One region of the Streptomyces sp. NPDC054783 genome, then DNA from elsewhere that is predicted to be linked to it. Evidence: riboswitches for the same ligand, from Rfam matches in the RefSeq annotation. Region 1 holds a riboswitch; each other region holds the start of a gene.

Region 1 (7,127 bases):
TCCACCGGCCCGCACCTGCACTTCGAGGTACGGCCCGCGGGCGGGGCGGCCATAGACCCGCTGCCGTGGCTGCGCAGCCACGGGCTCGACCCGACGTAGAACCTGGGGGCTTTCGCCCCCGGACCCCTACAGCTTCTCCACCGGCGCGTACCGCAGCAGCAGTCGCTTCGGCTTGGCGTCGCCGAAGTCGATCGTCGCCTCCGCGTTCCCACCCGTGCCCTTCACCGCGACGACCGTGCCGAGCCCGAACTGGTCATGGGTGACCCGGTCCCCGACGGTCAGCGCGACCACCGGCTTCTCCGTGGTGCGCCGCGTGGCGAACCCGGACGCGCCCGACGCCGACGACCGCGAGCGGGTCGAGGACAGCGAGGCCGCGATCCCCGAGGCAGGCCCGGAGGACACCGGCGCCGTCGCTCCCGTCCGCTTCCAGTCCACATGGGTGCCCGGGATCTCCTCCAGGAAGCGGGAGGGCGGGTTGTACGACGGCTGGCCCCAGGCGCTGCGCATCGTCGACCGCGTGAGGTAGAGCCGCTCCCGCGCGCGTGTGATGCCCACGTACGCCAGGCGCCGCTCCTCCTCCAGTTCCTTGGTCTGGCCGAGGGCGCGCATGTGCGGGAAGACGCCGTCCTCCATGCCGGTCAGGAAGACGACCGGGAACTCCAGGCCCTTGGCGGTGTGCAGGGTCATCAGGGTGATGACGCCGGAGCCTTCCTCGTCCTCGTCGGGGATCTGGTCGGAGTCGGCGACCAGCGCCACCTGCTCCAGGAAGTCGGCCAGCGTGGCGCCCGGGGCGGCGGCCCCCGATGTCACTGCGCCTTCGCCGCGCTCCTGCTCGAACTCCAGGGCCACGGCCGCGAGTTCCTGGAGGTTCTCGATACGGGTCTCGTCCTGCGGGTCGGTGGAGGCCTGCAACTCGGCCAGGTAGCCGGTGCGTTCGAGCACCGCCTCGAGGACGGTCGCGGCGCCCGCGCCGGACTCGACGATCGTACGCAGGTCCTCCATCAGCGTGTTGAACCGCTTGACGGCGTTGGTGGAGCGCGCGGCCATGCCGTACGCCTCGTCCACGCGCTTGAGCGCCTGCGGGAAGCTGATCCTCTCCCGCTGGGCGAGGGCGTCGATCATCGCCTCGGCGCGCTCGCCGATACCCCGCTTGGGCACGTTGAGGATGCGGCGCAGCGGCACCGAGTCCTCGGGGTTGGCGAGGACGCGCAGGTAGGCCAGGACGTCCCGGACCTCCTTGCGCTCGTAGAAGCGGACACCGCCGACGACCTTGTAGGGCAGGCCGACCCGGATGAAGACCTCTTCGAAGACACGGGACTGGGCGTTGGTGCGGTAGAAGACTGCGACATCGCCGGCCTTGGCATCGCCCGCGTCCACCAGGCGGTCTATCTCGTCGGAGACGAACTGGGCCTCGTCGTGCTCGGTGTCGGCGACGTAACCGGTGATCCGCGCGCCGGCGCCCGCGTTGGTCCACAGGTTCTTCGGGCGGCGGGACTCGTTGCGCTCGATGACCGCGTTGGCGGCGGACAGGATGGTCTGCGTGGAGCGGTAGTTCTGCTCCAGCAGGATCGTCGTCGCGTTCGGGTAGTCCTCCTCGAACTGCAGGATGTTGCGGATCGTCGCGCCCCGGAAGGCGTAGATCGACTGGTCCGCGTCACCGACGACACACAGTTCGGCGGGCGGGAGGTCGTACTCGCCGGGCGGGGTGCCGCCCTCCTCGGCGGACCGCTCCCCCGTGCCGACAAGTTCCCGTACCAGCGCGTACTGGGCGTGGTTGGTGTCCTGGTACTCGTCGACCAGGACGTGCCGGAAGCGGCGGCGGTAGTGCTCGGCGACGTCCGGGAAGGCACGCAGCAGGTTGACCGTCGTCATGATCAGGTCGTCGAAGTCGAGCGCGTTGGCCTCACGCAGGCGCGACTGGTAGAGCGCGTAGGCCTGGGCGAGGGTCTTCTCGAAGCCGTCGGTGGCCTGGGCGGCGAAGTCCTCCTCGTCGATCAGCTCGTTCTTCAGGTTGCTGATCTTGGCGCTGAACGACTTCGGCGGGAAGCGCTTGGGGTCGAGGTCCAGGTCGCGGCAGACCAGGGCCATGAGGCGTTTGCTGTCGGCGGCGTCGTAGATCGAGAACGACGACGTGAAGCCGAGCCTCTTCGACTCGCGGCGCAGGATGCGCACGCACGCGCTGTGGAAGGTCATGACCCACATCGCGTTCGCGCGCGGGCCGACGAGATGCTCGACGCGCTCCTTCATCTCGCCCGCGGCCTTGTTGGTGAAGGTGATCGCGAGGATCTGGCCCGGGTGCACATGCCGCTCGGCGAGCAGATGGGCGATGCGGTGGGTGAGCACACGGGTCTTGCCCGAACCGGCGCCGGCCACGATGAGCAGCGGGGAGCCGGCGTGCACCACCGCGGCGCGCTGGTTGTCGTTCAGCCCCTCCAGCAGCGCCGCCGGGTCGATCGCGGGGCGCGGGGCGCCGTCGCGGTAGTACGCCTCCCGGTCCGGCGGCACGTCGAACTTCCCGCCGAACAGATCGTCCGGAAGCGGCTCCGGAGCGTGATCGTCGTCGGGCGGCGGCGGGGGCTCCTCCTCGTGCCCGCGAGGGGCCTGGAGATCCGCCAGGAAGCTGTCGTCAAAGAGGCTGCTCATCGCTCTCCGAGTCTAGGGCGCCCCACCGACAACCGGTCGCCGTCCCCGGAACATGGCCGGTTCCGGAAGAGAGTTGATCTGGACCGCAAAATGAGCCTCCGCCTGCTCACACAACGGAACCGCCCGATGACACAGGAGCGAAACCTGCCCCAGGTCACGAAAATGTATCGGACATATCACGCACCAACCTTCACAGGAGTCACACGAGTTGGCTAGCGTGCGTGCGGGCCGTACGACCCCTACCGGCGAACCTCGCCGGGCCGCGCGGCCTCCGCCGAGTCCGGCGCGCCCCTCAGGGCGTCCGGAGCCGGGGACCCACCGACCTTTGGGGTGAATCGGCCGGCTCCCACCCGGGACGCCGCCGTAGGGCAACCCTTCCGAACCACCGCCCGAACCCGACAGCTAACCCGGTAGGCGGCCCATTGGAAGGAGTCGCCTCCCTTGGCGTCGCACCGCAAGACGCGCCCCGGCGGATCCATCGGATCGGGCCTTCGCACCCCCGCCCTCGCCACCGCCGCCCTCACCTCCATGGCCGTGCTCTCCCAGACCGCAGAGGCCGCCCCGAATACCGATCGCGCCAAGCCGAGCCTGGAGGAGGTCGAGAAGAAGGTCGACGACCTCTACCGCCAGGCGGAGTCGGCGACCGAGAAGTACGACGCGGCCAAGGAGCGGTCCGGCAGACAGCGGGGCCGCGTCGACGCCCTGCGCGACGACGTCGCCCGGCGCACCGCAGGTCTCAACAAGGCCCGCGAGGAGCTGGGCTCCTTCGCCGCGGCCCAGTACCGCACCGGTACCGCCGCTCCCGACACGGCCACCTTCCTGCTGGCCAACGACCCGCAGGACTACTTCGACCAGACCCAGCTGATGAACCGGCTGACCTCGCGGGAGAAGCACGCGGTCGACGACTACATCGGCGAGCAGGCCGCGACCATGAAGAAGCGGCGGGAGGCCGCGGAGAGCCTGCAGACGCTGACCGACTCACAGCACGACCTGCAGACCGCCAAGACCACCGTCCAGAAGAAACTGGCCTCGGCGCGCGAACTGCTCTCGCAGCTGACGGCCCAGGAGAAGGCGCGGCTGGCCGCCATCGAGCGGCAGAAGCAGCAGGAGGCGGCGCGCAAGGCGGCCGAGCTGGCGAAGCAGCAGGCGGCTCAGCAACAGGCCGCCTCATCGTCTTCATCGTCGTCCTCCTCGTCGTCATCGCCCACGGGGTCCGGCTCCGGATCCGGTTCGACGGGCTCCGGTTCGACGGGCTCCGGCTCGACCGGGTCCACGACGACCAGCTCGTACGACACGAAGGCCGAGAAGGCGCTCGCCTTCGCCCGCGCGCAGATCGGCAAGCCTTATGTGTGGGGCGCGACCGGGCCGGACTCCTACGACTGCTCGGGCCTCACCCAGGCCGCGTGGAGGGCCGCCGGCGTCACCCTTCCGCGCACCACCTACGACCAGGTCAATGTGGGCACCACGGTCTCGCTCGCCGACGCGCGGCCGGGCGACCTGATCTTCTTCTACGACGACATCAGCCACGTCGGCGTCTACATAGGCAACGGCATGATGATCCATGCCCCGAAGCCGGGCGCGTACGTCCGTGAGGAGTCGATCTATTACGGCGGTGAGTCGATCATCCACAGCGTGGTCCGACCGGGCTGACACCACCCCGGGGGCGCGGGCGCGCCCCCTGTCCTTCCCGCTCCACGCGCGCGTGCCGCCGAATTGCCCGTGCACGCGCGCGTGCGGGGTCGCGGGCTCCGAGCCCGGGTCGCCGAATCACATCCCCACGCGCGGCCTGCGGCGCCCTGAGCCTGCCCGCACGGACCACTGACTCACAGGCCCACGCACGGAATACCAGCGCCCTCGGCCTCCCCACACCGCACGACCACGCACAGGCCCACCCACGGCACACCAGCGCCCTCGGCCTCCCCACACCGCACGACCACGCACAGGCCCACCCACGGCACACCAGCGCCCTCGGCCTCCCCACACGAGCCGCTGATTCCCACACCCACGCACGCGTCGGGCTTTCCTGCGCCGACGCCCGCATGCGGCCTTCTCTTCCTCCGGACACGCGCGCCCTCTTCTGCCATCCAGACCGCTTGGCCTCCCCTGCCACGTCCACACGGTCTCTCCCCCCGTCCCCACGACCGCGCACGGCCTCCCCTGCCCCCCAACGCACACGTCCGGCCTACCCCAACGCACACGTCCGGCCTACCCCAACGCACACGTCCGGCCTGCCCCCACGCACGCGTCCGGCCTGCCTCCACGCGCGTACCGGCGTTTTTGTTCTCCACGCGCGCGTGCCCACCGGGCAGGGACGCCGCGGCTCCCTAGCATCGGGCGCATGCCCGGCATCTCAGGTCTGCGCGCGTGGTGGGCGGAACGGTCCCCCGCGGCCGGGGCCGCCGTGATGGCGACCGGCGTGGTGTCGGTGGGGCTGCACATGACCGGAGCCGAGTCGGTCTCCCGGGTGGCGCTGGCGATGGCGTGCATCTCCTGGATCGCGCTGGCCGCCGAATTCGTCCTGCGGCTGGTCGGCGAGCGGGAGCGCTGGGTGACCGAGGCGGAGAGCCCGGGCGCGCTGACCTCGGTCGCCGCGACCGCGGTGCTCGGCAACCGGATCTCGGCGCTGGGCCGGCAGACCCTGGCCGAGGCGCTGCTCGCGCTCGCCGCGCTGCTGTGGCCGGTGCTGCTGGTCCTGGTCGTACGGCGCTGGAGGCCGCGCATGCCGGGCGCGGTGTTCCTGTGCTGTGTGGCCACAGAGAGCCTCGCCGTACTGGGCGCCACGCTCGACGCGGCCGAGCGCACGGCGTGGCTCGCACACACGGCGCTGGTGCTGTTCTGGCTGGGCCTGGTGCTCTACGGCCTGGCGCTGGCCCGCTTCGACATACGGCAGGTGCTGGAGGGGGCGGGCGACCACTGGATCGCGGGTGGTGCGCTCGCGATCTCGGCGCTGGCCGGGGCGGACCTGCTCATCGCCGGGGACGCGGGCATGTACCTGTGGAACGACGACGACCGCGATGTGCTGCGCAATGTGACGGTGGCGCTGCTCGTGCTGGATCTGGTCTGGTACGTGGTACTGCTGGCCGCCGAGGCGGTGCGGCCCCGGCCCGGCTACCACGTGCTGCGGTGGGCGACGGTGTTCCCGATGGGGATGACGGCGGTGGCGGTGCTGTCCGTCGGCACGGCACTCGGCGTCCCGTGGCTCGACCGGCTGGGACGGGTGCTGCTGTGGACGGCGGTGGCGCTGTGGCTGGTGGTCGCCGCCGGTGCGGTGCGCGCGGCCCGCGCCGGCGGCGGGGACGGATGACCGTCAGGTCCACAGGACGGCGATGAAGATGTTCGTCATGGTCAGCGCGCCGACCACGCCGAACAGGCTCTTGTCGATCTTCTCCTCGTCACGCTGGACGTAGACCAGTCCGAGGATCACGATCAGCAGCGCCAGCTTGACGCCGATCTTGATGGTGTTGATGTGGTGGTGGTCGGCCTGGTTGAGGCCGATCAGGGCCACGCCCGTGACCAGCATCGTCAGCGCGCCGTGCAGCATCCCGGGCACGAACCGGGCCGTGCCCTGGCCCATCGCCTTCATCTGGGTGAGGAAACCGCCGAGCAGCGCGGCGATGCCGATGATGTGCAGGCCGACGAAGAGATGGATGAGTACGTCCATGGGGTCGGAGCCTAATCGGGGGCCCCGCAGCCTTCTGCCACCGGCCCCGGCGACAGCGGTCGGCGAGCACGCTGACGTTCTTGCATATATGCGCCCCATAGCACCGCAGGCCTCCGTCCGCCCCAGCTTTCCGCGCTTCGGTCACCACGCTGCGTGAAGGTGACGCCCCAGGAGCGACCATGCGGTCACTTGCGGTCACGTTCCGGTCCGTCCAGGCCAGTTCCGTACACTGCGTTACCCACTCGTCACACTCGGGCCTAGCGTCCTCCCCCAGGTGACCGGCTCCCCACCGCCGCCCGGGCCAGGGGCGGCCGTCGGCCACCACCGCCGAGAAGGGTCCGGCGGTGGCCCGCTTCCCCTGTGCGGGCCGCCGCCGGACGCACGGACCTCTCGGTCGTGCGAGTCGTACGGAAGGACGTGACGGTCCAGGTGGCAGCGCACCGCAAGCCCCGGCAACGTTCGATGGGCGGCCATACGGCCCGGACGGCCGCCACGCTCGCCCTGGCGGGCGCCGCCACCGCGACGGGGTTCGACGGAACGGGACACGCCGAGCCGCAGCTGACGCCGACCCAGGTGAAGGCCGAGGTGGACAAGCTGTACCAGGAGGCCGGGGCCGCGACCGAGAAGTACGACGGCGCGAAGGAGAAGGCGGACGCGGAGCAGCGGCAGTTGAACGCGCTGCGGGACGAGACCGCCCGTAAGCAGCAGAGGCTCAACACCGCCCGGAACGCACTGGGTTCGTTCGCGGCGGCGCAGTACCGCGAGGGCGGCTTCGCACCGGCCTGGCAGCTGGCCCTGTCCGGTGACCCCGACCGGTATCTGG
Region 2 (7,127 bases), on a different contig from region 1:
CTCCGCCGTGGCTCCTGTCGTCAGGTCCAGCGGGCGCGAGGGCCGCAGGCCCTCCGCCACACACCGGTCGTACGTCAGCACCCCCAGCGACTCGGAGTTCCCCAGGATCGCCACCCTCGGCCCCGCCGGCAGCGGCTGCCGGGCGAGCAGCAGCCCCGCGTCGACCAGCTCGGTGATCGTGTCGACCCGGATCACCCCGGCCTGCCGCAGCAGTGCGGAGACGGTGGCGTGCGGCAGCCGGGTGGCCCGGACCGCGTGCCCCTGCGGCGCGGAGCCGACCCCCTGCACCACGACCAGCGGCTTGGCCGCCGCCGTCCGGCGCGCGAGGCGCGTGAACTTGCGCGGGTTGCCGATGGACTCCAGGTACATGAGGACGACGTCGGTCTCGGGGTCGTCGTACCAGTACTGGAGGACGTCGTTGCCGGAGACGTCCGCGCGGTTGCCGGCGGACACGAAGGTGGACACGCCGGTGACCCCGGTGACCCCTCCCCCGCGCCGGTGCAGTCGGGACAGCAGGGCGATGCCGATGGCGCCGGACTGGGCGAACATGCCGATGCGGCCGGGGCGGGGCATCTCCGGGGCGAGGGAGGCGTTGAGGCGCACGTCCGGCGCGGTGTTGATGATCCCGAAGGCGTTCGGGCCGATGAGCCGCATGCCGTACGCGCGTGCCTGCTGGACGAGAGCCCGCTGCCGCTCGCGCCCCTCGGGCCCGCTCTCGGCGTACCCGGCGGAGAGTACGACGAGCCCCTGCACCCCGTGTTCACCGCACTCGGCGACCACGGCAGGCACGTACTCGGCCGGCACGGCGACCACGGCGAGGTCCACCGGGCCGCCGATGTCCCGCACGCGCCGGTGTGCCGGCACCCCGTCGACCTCCTGCAGGTCCTCGGGGAAGGCCTTGTTCACCGCGTGCAGTCGGCCGCCGTAGCCGGCGTCCCGGATGTTGCCGAGGACGCTGCGGCCGACGCCGCCGGGGGCGCGGCCGACGCCGACGACCGCGACCGAGCCGGGCATCAGCAGCCGCCGTACCGAGCGGGCCTCGGCGCGCTGTTCCCGCGCGCGCTGCACGGCGAGGGAGCGGTCGGTGGGTTCGAGGTCGAACTCCAGGCGGACGACGCCGTCCTCGAAGCTGCGCTGCTGGGTGTAGCCGGCGTCCGTGAACACCTTGATCATCTTGGTGTTGGCGGGCAGCACCTCGGCGGCGAAGCGGCGGATGCCGCGCTCGCGGGCGACCGCCGCGATGTGCTCCAGCAGGGCGGAGGCGACCCCGCGGCCCTGGTGGGCGTCCTGCACCAGGAAGGCCACCTCGGCCTCGTCGGCGGGTACGGACGCGGGCATGCCGTCCGGGCCGATGCGGTCATAGCGTACGGTGGCGATGAACTCGCCGCCGATGGTGGCCGCGAGTCCCACCCGGTCCACAAAGTCGTGGTGCGTGAAGCGGTGGACGTCCTTGGCGGAGAGCCTGGGGTACGGCGCGAAGAAGCGGTAGTACTTCGACTCGTCCGAGACCTGCTCGTAGAAGCTGACCAGGCGGTCGGCGTCATCAACGGTGATGGGCCTGATGCGCGCGGTACCCCCGTCGCGCAGCACCACGTCCGCCTCCCAGTGGGCGGGGTATTGGTGCCGGTCCTGCCGGTCCGCCGAGGTCTGCATGGGCCCCAGAGTACGGCTCGCGTCCGACAACGGCGCGGGGCAGTCTGTGGAGGACGGAAGCCGGAACCGAGGCCGCGGTTCCGACGCCACGCCGGAGCGGACGAAGGTCCGCTCCGGGCATGCTTCGCGATATGGGAAACTGGTCTAGACAACCCTGAAGACTGAAGGGCAGCAACACATGGCTGAGCGCCGCGTCAACGTCGGCTGGGCCGAGGGCCTCCACGCCCGCCCCGCCTCCATCTTCGTCCGAGCCGCCACGGCCGCAGGCGTCCCGGTGACGATCGCCAAGGCTGACGGCAACCCCGTCAACGCGGCCTCCATGCTGGCTGTCCTGGGCCTGGGCGCCCAGGGCGGCGAGGAGATCGTCCTCGCCTCCGACGCCGAGGGCGCCGACGCCGCCCTGGACCGTCTGGCCAAGCTGGTCTCCGAGGGCCTCGAGGAACTGCCCGAGACGGTCTGAACACCAGCGCATTGATACGGCGGAGCCGCGTCGCCCTTTTCGGGCGGCGCGGCTCCGCTGTTTCCGGGCTCATTGCGCGCACACCGGAATTGGGGCGCGGAAATAGTCCGCGGCCGAATACCTCTTCTTTGTATACGGCGCCCGTGTTAATGCCGAAGGCCCGACATGTTTACGGCGTGTTGCGAAGTCCTCACACGTTCGGGGCTTCCGGAAAAACGCAGCCGGTGCGCGGCCGTCGCGCGCTCGGTGTGCAGCGCCGTGACGGCCCGCGCGCGCTCGCCGTCGCCGCGCGCCACCGCGTCGACGATGGCGCCGTGCTCGGCCCAGTGATCCACCGGACTCGACGGCGCCTCCACCGCGTACATCCAGGCGATCTTGTGCCGCAGCTGGCCGAGCATCGTGGTCAGCGAGGAGCTGCCCGAGGCCTGGGCGAGCGTCTCGTGGAACCAGCCGCCCAGCGAGCGCAGATCGCCGCTGTTGCCACTGCGGGCCCGCTCCTGGCCCAGCCTGACGAGGCCGCGCAGCACCTTCAGATGGGCCTCGGTGCGCCGCTGGGCGGCCCGGGCCGCCCCGAGCGGCTCCAGCAGCAGGCGCATCTCCAGCAGGTCGGCGGCCTCCTGCTCGGTCGGCTCGGCCACGCACGCGCCCGCGTGCCGGCGGGTCACCACGAAGCCCTCGGCCTCCAGGGTGCGCAGGGCCTCGCGGACAGGGACGCGCGAGACGCCGTAGCGGCGGGCCAGGACTTCCTCGGTCAGCCGGCCGCCGCGCTCGTAGACACCCGCGACGATGTCGTCCCGGATGGCCGTGCACACAGAGTGCGCCGGAATACGCATGACCGACCTCCGCCTTAATCCCCGTGAAACGTCGACGATGGACGCGTGTTCCGTGACTCTATTCCAATGAGCCGGAATTTCCGACGGCGGTCCGGAATCCATGGATATTTTTTGGTCAGCGGGTCGGGAGGGGCCCGTGAAAAACGGCGAAAGCCCCGGCTCGTGAGCCGGGGCTTCGCGTGCCGCGCGACGGGGCGTCAGACGTTCACGCCGTGCTTGCGGAGGTAGGCGACGGGGTCGACGTCCGAGCCGTAGTCGGGGGTCGTACGGGCCTCGAAGTGCAGGTGCGGGCCGGTGGTGTTGCCGGTCGCGCCGGCCAGGCCGATCTGCTGCCCGGAGCTGACCTGCTGACCGACCGAGACGCCGATGGACGACAGGTGGCCGTACTGGGTGTACATGCCGTCGGCCATCCGGATCACGATCTGGTTGCCGTACGCGCCGCCCCAGCCGGTGGAGACGACCGTGCCGGAGCCGACCGCGTGGACGGGGGTGCCGCTGGCGGCGTGGAAGTCGATGCCCGTGTGGTGGCCGGAGGACCACAGGGAACTGCTGGCCTGGTAGCCGGTGGAGACGTAGGAGTCGGTTATCGGGGCGACGAAGGCGTTCAGGCGCTTGCGCTCGGCCTCCCGGGCGGCACGGGCCCTGGCCTCGCGCTCCTCCTTCGCCTTCCTGGCCGCGGCCTCCTCGGCCGCCTTCTGCTCCGCGGCCTGCTGCTGCGCGTCGGCCTGTGCGTCGATGTGCTCGGCGACGCCGTCGCTCACGGCGAGGACCGGCGTGAGCCCGGTCTGCTCCACCGTGTTCTCGGCGGCGAGTGCCGGAGAGGCGGCGAGGGTGCCGATGACACCGGTGGTGGTGAGGGCCGCGACGCCTGCCGCCTGAGCGGTGGTGCGCTTGACCCGGCCGGGCTTGCGGTGCTTCCCGGTGGCGCACATGAACGCCATGAAGTGGCTGGTCCTTTCCTTCCCTCTCGCCTACCGGGTTAGCTGACGGGTTCGGAGCAGGAAGGTCTCCTACGGACTCCCTCGCGCTCGCGCGGGCGCCCGATTCACCCCAGGGACTGCGTGGGTCCCCGGCTCCCCTGGCTCGCGCCGTACGGGGACTCGGCGATGGCTGTCCGGTGCCGCGGGTGCGGCGCACTGCCTACTGACGAACAGCCCGGACGACGCTACGAAAGCCTGCTTTCGAACCCCAAACCGATCCGGGCTTTTGTAGCGCATCCCACAGGGCAGACAGGCAACCTCCGCCTCAAATCGGGCATCTGGGGAAGGGAGTGGAACACCGGGGGCCCTGACGACGAGTTGGTCGTCAGGGCCCCACGCGCGTGTGCCGTCACTCAGCCGTCCATGCGGGCACTACTCGGCCGCCACCACGGTCACTTCACCGATGCCGAGCGCCTCCACCGGCGCCTTGATCTGAGCGGCGTCACCGACGAGGACGGTCACCAGGCGGTCCACCGGGAAGGCGTTCACGGCGGCCGCCGTGGCCTCCACCGTGCCCGTCGCCGCGAGCTGCTGATAGAGCGTCGCCTGGAAGTCGTCGGGCAGGTGCTGCTCGACCTGGTCGGCCAGCGTGCTCGCGACGGCGGCCGCGGTCTCGTACTTCAGCGGCGCCACCCCGACGAGGTTCTGCACGGCCACGTCCCGCTCGACGTCGGTCAGGCCGTCCGCGGCGAGGGTGCGCAGCACCTTCCACAGGTCCTCCAGCGCCGGGCCGGTGTTGGGGGTGTCCACGGAGCCGCTGATGGCGAGCATCGACGCGCCCGTACCGTCCGGCGCGGAACGAAGGACCTGGCCGAACGCGCGCACACCGTAGGTGTAGCCCTTCTCCTCGCGCAGGACGCGGTCCAGGCGGGAGGTGAGGGTGCCGCCGAGGCAGTAGGTGCCGAGCACCTGTGCGGGCCACACGCGGTCGTGCCGGTCGGGGCCGACGCGGCCGATGAGCAACTGCGTCTGGACGGCGCCGGGCCGGTCCACGATGACCACGCGTCCGGTGTCGTCCGCGGTCACCGACGGCACGGGCCGCGGCTCGCCCGGGGTGCCCGTCCAGGCGCCCAGGGTGTCGCCGAGCAGCGCGTCCAGGTCGACGCCGGTGAGGTCGCCGACGACGACCGCGGTGGCCGTGGCGGGGCGTACGTGCCGGCTGTAGAAGGCGCGTACGGCGGCGGCGTCGATCTTCTCGACCGTCTCCTCGGTGCCCTGGCGCGGGCGCGACATGCGCGAGGCCACCGGGAACAGCTCCTTGGAGAGCTCCTTCGCGGCCCGGCGCGAGGGGTTGGCCAGCTCGTGCGGGATCTCGTCCAGGCGGTTGCGGACCAGCCGCTCCACCTCGCTGTCGGCGAACGCGGGCGCGCGCAGCGCGTCGGCGAGCAGACCGAGCCCCTTGGCCAGGCGGGAGGCCGGCACCTCCAGGCTGATCCGGACGCCGGGGTGGTCGGCGTGCGAGTCCAGCGTGGCGCCCGCGCGCTCCAGTTCGGCGGCGAACTCCTCGGCGGAGTGCTTGTCGGTGCCCTCGGAGAAGGCCCGCGCCATGATCGTGGCGACGCCGTCCAGGCCGGCCGGCTCGGCGTCCAGGGGCGCGTCCAGCAGCACCTCGACGGCGACGACCTGCTGGCCGGGGCGGTGGCAGCGCAGCACGGTCAGGCCGTTGTCGAGCGTGCCCCGCTCGGGGGCCGGGAACGCCCACGGCTTGGCCTCGCCGGGCTGCGGCTGGGGGTGGAAGTCCATGGTGGCGAGCTCGGTCACTTGGCCGTCTCCTCGTTCTCGTTACCGGCCTCTACGGTCGCTTCCTGCTCCGGGTCCTCACCGCGCCCCGCTTCCTCGGTGTGCTCGGCGGAATCGGCGGACAGCGGCTCGTAGACGAGGACCGCTCGGTTGTCGGGCCGCAGGCGGGCCTTGGCGACCTCCCGGACCTCCTCGGGGGTCACCTCCAGGACGCGCTTGACGGCGGTGAGGGCGAGCTGCGGATCGCCGAACAGGACGGCGAACCGGCACAGTTCGTCGGCACGCCCTGCGACCGTGCCCAGCCGGTCCAGCCACTCGCGCTCCAACTGGGCCTGGGCGCGCTCCATTTCCTCGGGCGTGGGGCCCTCCTCGGCGAACCGGGCCAGCTCCTCGTCGATGGCGGTCTCGATGACCGGCACCTCGACGTCACCGGAGGTCTTCACGTCCAGCCAGCCCATGGAGGGCGCGCCGGCGAGCCGCAGCAGGCCGAATCCGGCCGCGACGGCCGTGCGGTCGCGTCGCACCAGCCGGTTGTAGAGGCGGGAGGACTCGCCGCCGCCGAGGACGGTCAGGGCGATGTCGGCGGCGTCGCACGCGCGCGTGCCGTCGTGCGGGAGGCGGTAGGCGGCCATCAGGGCGCGCGCCGGGACCTCCTCGACGACAACCTCGCGCTTCTGCTCGCCGATGACCTCCGGCAGGGAACCGTCGCGGGGGGCGGGCTTGCCGTCGTGGGACAGGATCGACCCGAAGTATTTCTCGATCCAGGCGAGGGTCTGGTGAGGATCGATGTCGCCGACCACGGAGAGTACCGCGTTGTTCGGCGCGTAGTAGGTACGGAAGAACTGGCGGGCGTCCTCCAGGGTGGCCGCGTCCAGGTCCGCCATCGAGCCGATCGGCGTGTGGTGGTAGGGGTGGCCCTCCGGGTAGGACAGGCCGGTCAGCTTCTCGAAGGCGGTGCCGTAGGGCACGTTGTCGTAGCGCTGGCGGCGCTCGTTCTTGACGACGTCCCGCTGGTTCTCCATGGACTCGTCGTCCAGGGCGGCGAGCAGCGAGCCCATGCGGTCGGCCTCCAGCCAGAGGGCGAGCTCCAGCTGGTGGGCGGGCATGGTCTCGAAGTAGTTGGTGCGCTCGAAGCTGGTGGTGCCGTTCAGCGAGCCGCCGGCGCCCTGGACGAGCTCGAAGTGACCGTTGCCCTGGACCTGCGCCGAGCCCTGGAACATCAGGTGCTCGAAAAGGTGAGCCAGGCCGGTACGGCCCTTGACTTCGTGGCGGGAGCCGACGTCGTACCAGAGGCAGACCGCCGCGACCGGGGTCAGGTGGTCCTCGGAGAGCACCACGCGCAGACCGTTGGCCAGGCGATGCTCGGTCGCTGTCAGGCCCCCGGAGCCTGCCTCGGCTGTGGTCGTGTGACCCATGGGCATGTACATCCCTTCGCGAGCGGAGGCGGTTGTGGAAACCGCG
Region 3 (7,127 bases), on a different contig from region 1:
CACGGTACGGGACCGGGTACGGGGACGTACGTATGACTGGCTAAGACTTAGCCCGGGTCGGCTCAGCCCTTGAAGCGGGGGAACGCGCTGCGGCCGGCGTACACCGCGGCGTCGTCGAGGATCTCCTCGATGCGCAGCAGCTGGTTGTACTTGGCGACGCGCTCGGAGCGGGCCGGGGCGCCGGTCTTGATCTGGCCGCAGTTGGTGGCGACGGCGAGGTCGGCGATGGTGACGTCCTCGGTCTCGCCGGAGCGGTGGGACATCATGCACTTGTAGCCGTTGCGCTGGGCCAGCTCGACGGCGTCCAGGGTCTCGGTCAGCGAGCCGATCTGGTTCACCTTCACGAGCAGGGCGTTGGCGGTGCCCTCCTCGATGCCGCGGGCGAGGCGCTCGGGGTTGGTGACGAACAGGTCGTCGCCGACCAGCTGGACCTTGTCGCCGATACGGTCGGTGATGACCTTCCAGCCGGCCCAGTCGTCCTCGAACAGCGGGTCCTCGATGGAGACGAGCGGGTAGGCCGCGACGAGCTCCTCGTAGTACTCCGTCATCTCGGCGGCGGAGCGCTCCTTGCCCTCGAAGAGGTACTTGCCGTCCTTGTAGAACTCGGAGGCGGCCACGTCGAGCGCGAGGGCGATCTGCTGGCCGGGGGCGTAGCCGGCCTCCTTGACGGCCTCGATGATGAGGTCGAGGGCCTCGCGGTTGGAGCCGAGGTTCGGGGCGAAGCCGCCCTCGTCGCCGAGGCCGGTGGACAGGCCCTTGCTCTTCAGGACCTTCTTCAGCGTGTGGTAGACCTCGGCGCCCCAGCGCAGGGCCTCGGAGAAGGACTCCGCGCCGATCGGGGCGATCATGAACTCCTGGATGTCCACGTTGGAGTCCGCGTGCGAGCCGCCGTTGAGGATGTTCATCATCGGCACCGGCAGCAGGTGCGCGTTGGGGCCGCCCAGGTAGCGGAAGAGGGGGAGGTCGGACGCCTCGGAGGCGGCGTGGGCGACGGCGAGGGAGACGCCGAGGATGGCGTTGGCGCCGAGGGAGCCCTTGTTGTCGGTGGCGTCCAGGTCGAACATGGCCTGGTCGATCAGGCGCTGCTCGGTGGCGTCGTAGCCGACCAGCTCCGGGCCGATCTGCTCGATGACGGCGAGGACGGCCTTCTCGACGCCCTTGCCCTGGTAACGGTTGGGGTCACCGTCGCGCAGCTCGATGGCCTCGAAGGCGCCCGTCGAGGCGCCGGACGGGACGGCGGCACGACCCGTGCTGCCGTCGTCGAGGCCGACCTCGACCTCGACCGTGGGGTTGCCTCGGGAGTCCAGGATTTCCCGGGCTACGACGACGTCGATGGACGGCACGAGCATCTCCTTCTTGGGATGTGACGCTGGAAGTGCGGGGCGTGTGCCTGACGGCCGCGCCTTGCGACTAGAGCCTAACCGTCCCCGGGCCGTCAGCCACCGACCGACCGTCCCGTGGACGGGGAGGACACGCAGACGGTACCCATTGTTCACCGACGGAACAAAGGGGCCTCCGGATGAGGCCGAGGTGAAGAGTGGGGAAAGTGGGCAGAAAAAACCCCGCCCCGGCGCGTACGGGGGAACACGCGCCGGGGCGGGGAGCCCATGGGGACGGGGGTGGCCCTCACGAGGCCTTCAGTGTGCGGGCCGGGGATGTGAGGGCACTGTGGGTCCGCTCGGGGCCAGGCGTCACTTCAGGTGCAGCTGCTGGCCCGGGTAGATGAGGTTGGCGTCCTGGACGATGTCCTTGTTCAGCTCGAACAGCTTCTGCCAGCCGCCCTTCACGCCGTGCTTCTCGGCGATGGCGCTGAGGCTGTCGCCCTTGACGACCTTGTACTCGCCGTCGCCCTTCTTGACCTTCGTCCCGGTCGGGGTGGTGACGGTCTTGCTCGCCGACGGGGCCGTGCGCGTGGCGGAGCGGGTGGCGGCCTGCTGGTCGGTGGAGCGGGTGGTGGTGCTCTTGGTGGTGGCGCTCTTGGTGGTGGCGCTCTTGGTGGTCGCCGCCGGGGCCGAGCCGCCGTACGGGGTGCCCGACAGGCCCGTGCCGCAGACCGGCCAGGCGCCCTTGCCCTGGCCCGCGAGGACCTTCTCTGCGACGGCTATCTGCTGCGCCTTGGTGGCGAGGTCGGCACGCGCGGCGTAGGCGGTACCGCCGTACGCGGCCCAGGTGGAGTTGGTGAACTGCAGACCGCCGTAGAAGCCGTTGCCGGTGTTGATCGACCAGTTGCCGCCCGACTCGCACTGGGCGACCGCGTCCCACTCGGAGGCGGTGGCGGCGGAGGCGTTGCCGGCCGCCATCAGCGGGGCGGCGACGGCGGCGCCGGTGACACCGGCGAGCGTGATGGCGCGGACGGCCTTGGACGGGCGACGGTGCTTGCCCTTGCCGGAAAACAGCATGGATCGATCCCCTCACCGACGCCTGCGAGGTGAGCTGTCGGGTTCGGGCCGGTTGAGTTGCCCGGCCGCGCACTCGCTCTTGCGAGGCGCGGCTTCACCCCAAGCCGGTCCAGCGTCAACCGCTGGGCCCGGCGCTTACCTTGGGTCCCCCGCTCCTGCCTACGGCGCTTGACGCGACGACTGTTCCCGGGCAACCGCTGGCAGGATTCGGCGTTGCGGCTGCCGGGGCTCGTGGTGACGAGCGGTCCTGACCGTAGACATGCGATCGACGGAATTTCAAAGACGATCAGGGCTTCTGAGACTCATCCCACACTTTCACCAAACCGGACATCAGTCGCGAAGTGGGGCGCCAACTGCCGCTAGTCGTCGCCCTTTTCGGCAGGGACTTTCAGGGTCTGACCGGCGGCGATGTGGTCCGGGTCGGCACCGATGACCTTCTCGTTGCCGACATAGAGGGCATGCCACCCGCCGTCGACGCCAAGCGAGTCGGCGATGGAGGCGAGGGAGTCGCCCTCACGGACCGTGTAGCTACCCGGTTCGCGGCTGGCGTGACGGCCCGAAGGTGTGGCGTTCTGACCGTTTGTCACGTTTTCGTCCGCGCTTTCGCCGCGGTGGCGTCCGCCGTTGCCGAGCGCGCCGGTGTCGACCAGGCTCCAAGAACCGGCACTCTGCTGGTAATTGTCCGAGTTGTCGGTACCTGGTGTCGCCGCGGGAGAGCTGTCGGATCCCTGCGGGTTTCCGCCGTCGTGCGAGCCTGACTTGTCTGCCTTGTCGGACTTGGGGGCGCTGGTTCCGGCGGAGCCGTCGGCCGCACCGGGAGTACCGGTGGTGTCCTTGCTCCGACTCGGGGTCGGCGTGGCGCTCGAGTTTGAGGCGGAGCCGGAGGAGTCCGAACCCGGGGCGGAGTGGCTGCCGGAGTCCGAACCCGAGCCCGAATCGGAGCCGGAGCCCGGTGAGGACGAATCAGGCAGACCGGACGAGTCGGAGCCCTGGGCCGAGCCGGACGCGCCGTTCGACCCGTCACTGCCGCCGGAGCCGCCGACGCCGGTGTCGACGTCGACCGAGGCGGAGTCGGAGGTCAGCCCGGAGAGCAGGGCACAGGTGGCCCACGGCTTGGTGCCCTGGTCGGCGAGGACCTTCTCGGCGACGGCTATCTGCTGGGAGCGGCTGGCCTGGTCGGCGGTCTCGGCGTACTGCGTGCCGCCGTACTTGGCCCAGTCGCCCTGCGAGATCTGCAGACCGCCGTAGTAGCCGTTTCCGGTGTCCGCACTCCAGGAACCGCCGCTCTCGCATTCGGCGACCTTGTCCCACGTGGTGCCGTCGGCCGCGTTCGCACTGGCGGCGCCGAGCAGCGGGATGGCAATCGCTGAGCCGGTCACGCCGGCCGCGACGAGGAGGGCCGGAGCCTGACGGGGGCGACGGTGACGACCGTTCCCGGAGAGCATGCGGAAGCCTTTCGTGCGACAGCAGAACCGGCGCGGCGGCCGAAGCCTGGCCGCCACACTGATGGGTGAACGTAGCGGCAGACGATCACTTGTCACAAGTTCATGCCGCGCAGATCACGTGAAGATCACAGAGTTGAAAGTTTGTCATCTCGACCTGCGCGGCGGCCGATTGTCCCCTGCCGTCCCCTTTGTCACCCGTCGGGAACGGCGACGCCTCACGCCCGGCGCGCGATCGGGCCGGAACCATGGACTCGACCCGATCCGGGGGGCTTCCCACCCAGGAGGACACGATGCTGCGGCACACCCGGTTGCCCGGAGAGTCCGCGGACTACCTCGCCGCCCGCGAGGAGCTGTGCAGCGCCGAGATCGAACTCATGCGTCACCGCGAGAAGGTCGCGGCCCTGCGCAGAGCGCTTCCGCAGGGCGCCGAGGTCGACGACTACGTCTTCCTCGAGGGCCCCGCCGAGCTCGACGCCGGCGACACGCCCGTCCGCGAGGTGCGGCTGAGCGAGCTGTTCACCGGCCCGGACCGCTCGTTGATCGTCTACCACTTCATGTACGGCAAACGGCAGACCGACCCGTGCCCGATGTGCACCCTGTGGATCGACGGCTTCAACGGCGTCGCCCACCACATCGCCCGGAACGCCGACCTCGTGGTCGCCGCGGCCGCCGACCTGCCCACGCTGCGCCGGCACGCCCGGGGCCGCGGCTGGTCGCGGCTGCGCCTGCTGAGCGCCGGGGACAGCACCTTCAAGTACGACCTGGGCAGCGAGGACGAGAACGGCGTGCAGGACTCCACCGTCTCCGTCTTCACCCGGGACGCGGACGGCACGGTCCGCCATTTCTACTCCGCTCGTCCCCGCATGGCCGAGGACATCGACCAGCGCGGCATCGACCTCCTCAACCCGGTCTGGCACCTCCTCGACCTGACGCCGGGCGGCCGTGGCGACTGGTTCGCGGGACTGGACTACTGAGCGCCGGTGCCTGCCCGGAGCGGCGTGAACTCCACGGGCAGGGTGCGCAGGCCCCGCATGATGAGCCCGCCACGCCATCTCAGGTCGGCCGGATCGACGGCGAGCCGCAGGTCGGGCAGGCGGGTGAGCAGGGTGGCGAGCGCGGTCCGGCCCTCCAGCCGGGCGAGCGGCGCGCCGAGGCAGTAGTGGACGCCGTGGCCGTATCCGAGGTGCTGGTTGTCGCGGCGGGCGAGGTCCAGCACGTCCGGGTCGGCGAACCGCTGCGGGTCCCGGTCCGCCGCCGCGAGCACCACGAGCACCGGGTCCCCCGGCGCGATGTCCTGTCCGCCGATGGCGAGCGGCTCGGTGGCGAACCGCCAGGTGGCCAGCTCCACCGGGCCGTCGTAGCGCAGGAGTTCCTCCACTCCGGTCTCCAGGAGGTCCGTTTCCCTCCTGGCCAGGGAGTCCTGGAGGCGCTCGCGCTGGGCGGGGTGGGTGAGCAGGGCGTAGGTGCCGTTGCCGATGAGGTTGACGGTCGTCTCGAAGCCGGCGAACAGCAGGATGAAGGCCATCGCGGCGGCCTCGTTCTCGGTGAGGTGCTCGCCGTGGTCCGAGGCTCGGATGAGGCCGGAGATGAGGTCCTCGCCGGGCGCGGGCTCGGCGGGCAGCGCTTCGCGCTTCTTGTGGATGAGCTCGGCGAGGTAGCCGCGCATCTTCTTCACCGACCGTGCGACCCCGCCCCGCGGCCCTCCGCCGTGCCGGATCATCATCCCGGCCCAGTCCCGGAAGTCGTCCTGGTCCTCGCGCGGGACGCCGAGCATGTCGCAGATGGCGTAGATGGGCAGCGGGAAGGCGAACTCGTGGATGAGGTCGGCGGAGCCCTTCGCCGCGAACCGGTCGATGAGGTGATCGGTCAGCTCCTGCACCCGGGGCGCGAACTCGGCGACGCGGCGCGGGGTGAACGCCTTGCTGACCAGCCGGCGCAGCCGGGTGTGGTCCGGCGGGTCGATGTTCAGCAGATGGGTCATCAGCTCGGCCTTGCGCTCGCCGGGAATGCCGGTCTTGCCCTTGGCGTGCGCGGGCTCGTCGTGATGCGCCGGGTTCTTGCTCAGCCGCTGGTCGGCGAGGGCCTGCTTGGCATCGGCGTACCGGGTGACCAGCCAGGCCTCGACACCGCTGGGCAGCCGCGTCCGGTGCACCGGCGCGTGCTCGCGCAGCCAGGCGTAGGCGGGGTAGGGGTCGGTGGCGAACTCCCAGGTGAACAGGGCGGGAGCGGAGGCCGGGGCCGGGCCGGGGGCGGTCTGGGGGTGGGGCTGGTCGGTCACTCCTCGACGGTATCCGCATCCCGGCGGACCTCCGCGTCCCGATGGCCGCCAGGAGCCACGGTCATCGTCCGGGGGTGCCTCCATCAGCGGGTTCCCGGTGGGCCTCCGCGTCCCTGTGGTCGTCGGGGGCTGTGGGTATTGCCCCGGGGGGTACTCCCTCCGCCTCACGGATGGCGTCACGGTACGCACGTGCCGCCGCGCGCAGGGCCGCCTCCGGGTCCACGCCCTCCGTCTCGGCGCGGGCCGCGAGGGCCAGCAGCTGGTAGCCGATGCCCTCGCCCTGCGGGAGTGGCACGTCGAGGCCCGCCGTGCGCGCACGGGAGGCGAGCTTGGCGGCGAGGGCCAGGCCGGGCTGGCCGAGCGGGACGCCCTCCGTGACCGAGGTGCGCCGCTTCTCCTCGGCCTTGGTGCGCAGCCAGTGCGCCTTGACGTCCTCCGGCGTCTCGGCCTTCTCGTCGCCGAAGACATGCGGGTGCCGGTGGACGAGCTTGGCGACGATGCCGCCGGCCACGTCGTCGACGGAGAACGGCGCGTCGGGGTGCTCCTCGGCGATCCGGGAGTGGAAGACGACCTGGAGCAGGACGTCCCCCAGCTCCTCGCGCAGCTCCTCGCGGTCGCCGGCCTCGATCGCCTCGACCAGCTCGTACGCCTCCTCGATGCCGTACTTCGCCAGCCCCTGGTGCGTCTGCTGGGACGACCAGGGGCACTCGGCGCGAATGCGGTCCATGACCTGCACGAGGTCCAGCAGACGGGCGCCGGGCAGGTCGTAGGAGGCCGGCAGCAGCTCCAGCTCCGGCATGGCGACACGGCCGGAGCCGGCCAGCCGGGCCAGGCCGTCGGTGAGCGCGGGCTCGCCCTCACCGGTGGCCACGACCACCACCGTCCGCCCGCCCGCGCAGGCGTCGACCAGCTCCTGCGCGGTGGGGGACGCCTCCCCCACCGCTATGCCGGCCTCCCGCAGGTACGGCAACTGCGGATGCGCTCCGTCCGCGCACAGTACGGCGT
Region 4 (7,127 bases), on a different contig from region 1:
CGTGGCCACCAGTCCTCCGTTTCCGACGTATCCGCCGGGCCCCCACGGCCCCGTGCCGCTCCGCCACCCGCACTGGTGGCAGCACAGGTGGGTGCGGTACGGGGCACTGATCACACTGCTCGCGCTGTCCGGACTCGTCATCCTCGCGCTGGTGCGTCGACAGACCGGTACCGAGGGGTTTCTCGTCGGGCTCGGTCTCGCCGTGCTGCCCGTGCCGTGGCTCATAGCCGCCTTCCGGTGGCTGGACCGCGTAGAACCCGGCCCCTGGCGGAACCTGGTCTTCGCCTTCGCCTGGGGGGCCTGCGCGGCGGCGCTGATAGCCATCGTCGCCAACAGCTTCGCGACGAAGTGGATAGCCACCGCCACGGCCGATCCGGCCAGTGCCGACACCCTCGGCGCCACCGTGATCGCGCCCATCGTGGAGGAGTCCGCCAAGGCCGCGGCCGTCCTGCTGGTCTTCCTCTTCCGCAGACGTCACTTCACGGGGATCGTCGACGGGGTGGTGATAGCGGGCATCACCGCCACCGGGTTCGCGTTCACCGAGAACATCCTCTACCTGGGTACGGCCTTCGGAGCCGACCAGGTCAGCGGCGGCAGCGGTATCGCCTCCGTCACCGCCGCCACCTTCTTCGTGCGCATCGTGATGTCCCCGTTCGCGCACCCCCTGTTCACCACCATGACCGGCCTCGGCTTCGGCTTCGCCGCGCTCTCCGCCGAGCGGCAGCGCGCCCGGCGGATGCTGCTGCCGGTGTGCGGTCTGCTGCTCGCGATGAGCATGCACGCCTTCTGGAACGGCTCCTCCACCTTCGGCGAGTTCGGGTTCTTCGCCGTCTACGGCGGATTCATGATGCCCGTGTTCGGGTTGCTGACCTGGCTCGCGATCTGGACGAGGCAGCGGGAGCTGCGGACCGTGCGGGAGGAGCTGCCGGCGTATGTGCTGGCCGGGTGGCTGGGGCCGGCCGAGCCGTTCGCGCTCGGGTCGATGCGGGCCCGGCGGACGGCCCGTGACTACGCCCGGCACCACGGCGGCAAGCCGGTGGCACGGGAGGTGGCACGCTACGAGGCGTACGCCACCTCACTCGCGTTTCTGCGGCGCCGGGGGCGGCAGGGCAAGGCCGGGGCCGACTTCGTCGTACGGGAGCGGGAGTTGCTGGACGAGCTGTGGAAGCGGCGGAATGCGGCGCGGCCGGCGTTGGAGTACGCGATGCGGGTGGCTCCGCCGGTTCGGCAGATGTACGCGGCACCGGTGCCGATGCCTACGGCGTATCGGCCGGGGTACGGCTATCCGGCGGCGCCCTACTCTTCCTACAACCCGTATCAGTCGTAACCCATCGGGTTGCGGAGGATTCGGCACCGCCGGAATCCGCCGTCGTGGCTGAGCACCGTTGCGGCGGAAGCATCAGGCCGGCAGGAAGGTCAGGCAGACGCTGCCGTCAGACTCGCCAGCTCCTCCTCCGTCAGCTGCAGGTCCGCCACGTCCAGGAGGGCCGGGAGCTGGTCCGGCGTGCGGGCCGAGGCGATCGGGGCCGTGATCGTCGGCTGGGCCGCGAGCCAGGCGAGGGCGACCGTGGCGACGGGGGCGTCATGGGCGGCGGCGATCTCGTCCAGGGCCGCGAGGACCTTCTGGCCGCGCTCGGTCTCCGCGTGCTCCTGGGCCCGGCCCGCACGGGCGCTGTCGACCTTGGTGCCGGGGCGGTACTTGCCGGTCAGGAAGCCCGCGGCCAGGGAGAAGTACGGCACGGCGGACAGGCCCTCCTTGGCGGCCAGGTCCTGCAGCGGGCCCTCGTAGGTGTCGCGGGAGACGAGGTTGTAGTGGGGCTGGAGGGCCACATAGCGGGCCAGGCCCTCGCGGTCGGAGAAGTCGAGCGAGGCCTTCAGGCGCTCGGGGCTGATGTTGGAGGCGGCGACGTGGCGGACCTTGCCCGCCTTCACCAGCTCGTCCAGCGCGCCGATGATCTCCTCGACCGGGATCTCGGGCTTGTCGAAGTGGGTGTAGTAGAGGTCGATGTAGTCGGTGTCCAGGCGGCGCAGGGAGGCGTCGGCGGCGGCCTTGATGTTGACGGCGGACAGACCCTGGAACTCCGGGTGCTGGCTGACCTTGGTGGCGATGACGACGCGGTCGCGGTTGCCACGGGCCTTGACCCACTTGCCGATGATCGTCTCGGACTCGCCGCCCTTGTGGCCCTCGATCCACGCCGTGTAGGAGTCGGCGGTGTCGATGAAGTTGCCGCCGGCCGCCGTGTAGGCGTCGAGGACGGCGAAGGAGGTCTCCTCGTCGGCGGTCCAGCCGAAGACGTTGCCGCCGAGGCAGAGCGGGAAGACCTGGAGGTCGGATGAACCGAGTGTGCGCAGAGAGGTCATGCCCTATGTCAACGCCGACGGTGGATGATCGCATTCCACCGCCGGCGTCAAGAACGCCCGGAAGGACGCGTCAGGGGGTGAGGCCCTTCTCCCGCAGCCACGGCGCCGGGTCGATGGCGGTGGCCTGGCCGTTCGGGTGGACCTCCAGGTGCAGGTGCGGGCCGGTGACGTTGCCGGTGGCGCCGACACGGCCGATGACCTGGCCGGTGGAGACCTTCTGCCCGACGGAGACGTTGATCGAGGACTGGTGGCAGAACCACAGCTCGGTGCCGTCGTCCAGGGTGATGACGGTGCGGTAGCCGTAGGCGCCCGCCCAGCCGGCCTGGGTGACCGTGCCGCCGTGGACGGCCTTGATGAGGGTGCCGGTGGGGGCGGCGAAGTCGAGGCCGGTGTGGTAGCCGGAGGACCACATCGCGCCGGGCTGCCCGAAGGTACCGGTGATCGTGTACGAGACGACCGGCAGCGTGTACTCCTTGGCCAGCTCGGCCAGCCGCTTGGCCTCGGCGGCCTTCTTGGCGTCGGCCTCCGCCTTCTCCTTGGCGGCGGCGGCCTTGGCCGCGGCGGCCTGCTCCGCCGTGGCGGCCGCGGCGGCGGTCTGCTTGTCGGCCGCGGCGATCGCGGCGGCGGTGGCCTTGCTGTCGGCCTTGCTCTGCTGCTGCTCGGCCTGGGCCATGATCCGGTTGCGCAGGGCCTCGCCGGCATTGCCGCTGCCGGCGCTGTCGGTGGTCACGCCGACCTTGCTGAGGCCGGTCGCAGTGGCCTGGGGCGCATCGGAGGAGTCGCCGAAGATGTGCTCGACGGAGTCCAGGTCCGGCAGGGATATGGAGACCGGCGGCTTGCCGGTGTTGGCGCTGGCGATGCCGCCCGCGCCGACCGCGGCCATCACGCCGACGCCGAGGACGGTGGAGCTGCGCGCGAAGCCGCCGCGTTGCTTGGCGACGCGGTGCCGGCCACGGACCGGGGTGACGGAGTCCTCGGTGGGGTTCCACTCCTCCCAGGGCCCCTCCTCGGCGCGGTAGGCGCCGTAGCCGAAGGTCTCCGGCTGGGCTTGCGCGGGCACGTACGGGGCTTCTGGGGCGGGCCGGTTGGACGCCACTCGGGCGTACTCCTTTCCTTCCTCCGCCTACCGGGTTAGCTGACGGGTTCGGAGCAGGAAGGTCTCCTACGCGCGTATACCAGCCGGTATCCGCGTGATTCACCCCAAGATGGTGGTTCCCCGGCTCCCTTGCGGGATTAGGCGCGTGCGCACGGAGCCGCCTCTTGTGACGGCTGGGACGACCGCGCTGCGTTATCGAACGTTAATAGACCTGAGAGTCACTTTCCAAGCCGTTCGGCTTGATCATTAACCTTTTCCGAGCGGAACTTACCGGCCGGGAGTGCAGCAAATCCGGGCGAGTTGACCGCCACTCAGGAGCCTGGGCGTTTTTGATGGTGACTCAGGTGTTATTCGGAGGGCGGTCGTCCGGTCACCCTGGGTGAAAACGATCAGGTGGCGCCGGACGACCCACCGAGTGGTGTACAGTAGAGACACAACGACGCGGGGTGGAGCAGCTCGGTAGCTCGCTGGGCTCATAACCCAGAGGTCGCAGGTTCAAATCCTGTCCCCGCTACTCAAAACTCAGGGCCGGAATCCATTGGATTCCGGCCCTGAGTGCTTTCAGCCCCCGCACGGGGCGGGCCGGGGCCGGCTCACCCCAGCAGATGTCCGTTCGGCGCCTTGGCGCGTCCCTCCAGCTCGGGCAGGACGACCACCTCCGCGCCGGCCTTCGCCAGGACTCCGCTCCCGTCGGCCGCATCCACGAACGTGTCGGGCTCCCGCCAGGCCGTGACCACCCTCCGCACCCCCGCCCGAAGGATCAGCTCGGCACAGGGCGCGGGCCTCGAGGCCCGCCGGGCGCAGGGCTCCAGGCTGCTGTACACCGTGGCGCCGGCCAACCGCTCATCCGCCGGGTCGACCTTCGCGAGGGCGGCCTCCTCCGCATGGACCACGGGGTCGTCCCCCTCGCGCGAGTGACCTCGCGCGAGCTCCGTGCCGTCGGCCGCGACCACCACCGCCCCCACACTGAACGCGGTCCGCGAGGGCGGACACAGCGCGGCCAGTTCGCAGGCGGTGCGCAGCCAGTGACGGTCGGCGGCGGTGGCGACCGCACCCGCGCCGGGGGCCGTGGGCTCGTAGCGCATGAGGACCACGTCCTCGATCCGGCGGGTCTCGGTCAGGCGCAGCCGGCCGGCCTGGTAGCCGCCGGGGCCGAACAGGCGGGGCGCTGCCGGGTCACCGACGAACAGCGGCGCGAGGACCAGCTGGAGCTCGTCGGCGAGGCCCAGCTGCAGCAGCTGGGTGTGGACCGTGCCGCCGCCCTCGACCATCAGCCGCCGGACCCCGCGCACGTCGTGCAGGTGGGACAGCAGGGACCGCCAGTCGAGGCCGGGGCCCAGCGCGACGACGTCGGCGGTGTCACCGACGCGGCGCGCGGCCCGCTCGGCGCCCTCGTCGGTCGTGCAGACGAGCTTGTCGCCGCCGGTGTGCCAGAAGTTGGCGTCGGGATCGAGGTCGCCGGTGGCGGTGACGGTCACCTTCAGCGGGTACTCCGGTCGACCCTCGCGCACCCGTGCCGCGCGGCGCTCGGCGGAGTTGACCAGAAGCCGCGGGTTGTCGGCGCGGATCGTGCCGGCGCCGATCAGGATGGCGTCGACGGAGGCCCGTACCGCGTCGACCCGGTCGAAGTCGGCCGGGCTGGACAGCAGGAGCCGGTCGGGGCCGGTGTCGTCCAGGTAGCCGTCGAGGGAGACGGCGGCGGACAGCAGCACGTACGGGTACGACATCGGCGCGGTCTCCCTGCGAGGCGAGTCTTGGTTCAAGTTTGAAACAAACTTACACTGGCGGCATGACGACCCGCTGGCTCAGCCCCGAGGAGCAGCGCGCCTGGCGCGCGTACATGGCCGCGACGCACCTCCTGGAGGACGCGATCGACCGACAGCTCCAGCAGGACGCCGGCATGCCACACCTGTTCTACTCCGTGCTGGCCAACCTGTCCGAGGCGCCCGAGCGGCGGCTGCGGATGACGGACCTCGCCGAGTCGTTGAAGATCACGCGCAGCAGGCTGACGTACGCGGTGACCCGGCTCGAGCGGAACGGGCTGGTACGGCGGGAGGACTGCCGCTGGGACAAGCGCAGCAGCATCGCCGTACTGACGGACGAGGGGATGGCCGCACTGGAGCGTACGGCGCCCGGGCACGTGGAGACCGTGCGCGCCACCCTGTTCGACCGGCTCACACCGGAGCAGGTGCGGCAGCTGGAGGAGATCTGCACGGGGATCGCGCGCGGGTTGCAGGGCGGCGATGCCGAATCCGGGGCGGAGGACGTGCCCTGGCGGCGCCGTTCGTCCTGTTCGTGATTCCTGATTGCTTTAAGTTTTAAGCATGAGGTAGGGTCCCGTGCGTACCGCTGCTTCAAATCTGAAGCACTGCCCGCACCCGGAGGGACCCGCATGCCCGACACCCCCGCCGCCACGCCGCGCTCCCGCGTCCGGGTACCGCTGCGCTTCCACGACGGCTACAGCGTCGACGCCGAACTCGTCACCTTCCACGGCCTGGCCGACGGCCAGGAGCACGTAGCCGTCGTCCTCGGCGACCCCGCACCCGGCACCGCCCCGCTGGTGCGCCTGCACTCCGAGTGCCTGACCGGCGACGTCTTCGCTTCGGCCCGCTGCGACTGCGGACCCCAGCTGCGCGAGGCGGTCGAGCGCATCGCCGACCGCGGCGGAGTGCTGCTCTACCTGCGCCAGGAGGGCCGCGGCATCGGCCTCTACAACAAGCTCGACGCCTACGCCCTCCAGGACCAGGGCCTGGACACCTACGAGGCGAACGCCGCGCTCGGCCTGCCGGAGGACGCCCGCGACTACACGGCCGCCGCGCAGATGCTCGCCGCCCTCGGCATCGGGGAGCTGGACCTGCTGTCCAACAACCCCGACAAGGCCGAGCAGCTGCGGGCACTGGGCGTGGTCGTACGGGACCGGGTGCCCACCGGTGTCTTCACCACCGCCCACAATGTCCGCTACCTGCGCGCGAAGGTCCTCCAGACCCGGCACACGCTGCCGCTGGCCGAGCTGAGCGTGGGCTGAGCCCGGCGGTTCGGCCGGACCGCGGCACAGGGAACTGAAGCGCCGATCACCGCACCTGCCGACGCCCGTCACCGTGGCGGCGTGACCATGCGCGCCGGGGGCGGGCCGGTGAGCCGGAGGCGTCGTGGGCCTCAGTTCCAGCACTTGAACAGCGGCTCGCCCAGCGTCTGCGGTCGCCAGTAGCGGACCGCCTTCAGCTCGGCCTCCGTCAGCGCGCTCAGATCGACCGAGGTCGGCGGCCAGGCGGCCGATGCTGAGCCCTTCGAGCCTTCCAGCGAGGCGATGTCGACGGCGTGCCGGGCGACCCGCTGCCGTGCACCGCAGCCTGCCGTTCGCCTTCCATCCCGGCCATCGTGCCACAACACCGGACAATTACGTACGATCGACCGTACGTCTTGTTCCAGGGTCAGGAAGTCCGTGTGATTCCGAGGTCGGCGAGCAGGACCCGCACCCGTCCCTCGATGGCGTCCCGGATCGGGCGGACCGCCTCGACCCCCTGCCCGGCGGGGTCGTCCAGTTGCCAGTCCAGGTAGCGCTTGCCGGGGAAGACCGGGCAGGCGTCGCCGCAGCCCATCGTGATGACCACGTCCGAGGACCGCACCGCCTCGGTGGTGAGGACCTTCGGCGTCTCGGCGGAGATGTCGA

What was found. A riboswitch is a leader RNA that binds a small molecule or an ion and turns the genes downstream of it on or off. The one in region 1 is predicted to bind cyclic di-AMP.
Region 2: another riboswitch for cyclic di-AMP. It lies ahead of ACWGJ5_RS14130 (M23 family metallopeptidase); the one in region 1 lies ahead of ACWGJ5_RS18475 (NlpC/P60 family protein).
Region 3: another riboswitch for cyclic di-AMP. It lies ahead of ACWGJ5_RS19535 (transglycosylase family protein); the one in region 1 lies ahead of ACWGJ5_RS18475 (NlpC/P60 family protein).
Region 4: another riboswitch for cyclic di-AMP. It lies ahead of ACWGJ5_RS09520 (M23 family metallopeptidase); the one in region 1 lies ahead of ACWGJ5_RS18475 (NlpC/P60 family protein).

Annotation. Positions count from the first base shown of each region.
Region 1 covers NZ_JBSHAY010000009.1:162,206-169,332, reverse strand. The annotation lists gene ACWGJ5_RS18485 (peptidoglycan DD-metalloendopeptidase family protein) at 1-99, shown strand, start outside; gene pcrA (DNA helicase PcrA) at 127-2,643, opposite strand; cyclic di-AMP (ydaO/yuaA leader) riboswitch at 2,906-3,077, shown strand; gene ACWGJ5_RS18475 (NlpC/P60 family protein) at 3,085-4,293, shown strand; gene ACWGJ5_RS18470 (tellurite resistance/C4-dicarboxylate transporter family protein) at 4,982-5,947, shown strand; gene ACWGJ5_RS18465 (hypothetical protein) at 5,951-6,304, opposite strand; gene ACWGJ5_RS18460 (NlpC/P60 family protein) at 6,734-7,127, shown strand, end outside.
Region 2 covers NZ_JBSHAY010000006.1:210,525-217,651, forward strand. The annotation lists gene ACWGJ5_RS14115 (bifunctional acetate--CoA ligase family protein/GNAT family N-acetyltransferase) at 1-1,653, opposite strand, end outside; gene ACWGJ5_RS14120 (HPr family phosphocarrier protein) at 1,832-2,113, shown strand; gene ACWGJ5_RS14125 (GntR family transcriptional regulator) at 2,260-2,946, opposite strand; gene ACWGJ5_RS14130 (M23 family metallopeptidase) at 3,144-3,887, opposite strand; cyclic di-AMP (ydaO/yuaA leader) riboswitch at 3,900-4,062, opposite strand; gene ACWGJ5_RS14135 (M16 family metallopeptidase) at 4,299-5,687, opposite strand; gene ACWGJ5_RS14140 (M16 family metallopeptidase) at 5,684-7,087, opposite strand.
Region 3 covers NZ_JBSHAY010000010.1:100,754-107,880, forward strand. The annotation lists gene eno (phosphopyruvate hydratase) at 63-1,349, opposite strand; gene ACWGJ5_RS19535 (transglycosylase family protein) at 1,692-2,399, opposite strand; cyclic di-AMP (ydaO/yuaA leader) riboswitch at 2,404-2,576, opposite strand; gene ACWGJ5_RS19540 (transglycosylase family protein) at 2,759-3,844, opposite strand; gene ACWGJ5_RS19545 (DUF899 family protein) at 4,135-4,818, shown strand; gene ACWGJ5_RS19550 (cytochrome P450 family protein) at 4,812-6,122, opposite strand; gene ACWGJ5_RS19555 (nucleoside triphosphate pyrophosphohydrolase) at 6,184-7,127, opposite strand, start outside.
Region 4 covers NZ_JBSHAY010000003.1:556,038-563,164, reverse strand. The annotation lists gene ACWGJ5_RS09530 (PrsW family intramembrane metalloprotease) at 2-1,327, shown strand; gene ACWGJ5_RS09525 (aldo/keto reductase) at 1,417-2,361, opposite strand; gene ACWGJ5_RS09520 (M23 family metallopeptidase) at 2,432-3,457, opposite strand; cyclic di-AMP (ydaO/yuaA leader) riboswitch at 3,467-3,611, opposite strand; tRNA gene ACWGJ5_RS09515 (tRNA-Met) at 3,898-3,971, shown strand; gene ACWGJ5_RS09510 (dihydrofolate reductase family protein) at 4,051-5,184, opposite strand; gene ACWGJ5_RS09505 (MarR family winged helix-turn-helix transcriptional regulator) at 5,247-5,756, shown strand; gene ACWGJ5_RS09500 (GTP cyclohydrolase II) at 5,850-6,482, shown strand; gene ACWGJ5_RS09495 (hypothetical protein) at 6,614-6,847, opposite strand; gene ACWGJ5_RS09490 (arsenate reductase ArsC) at 6,889-7,127, opposite strand, start outside.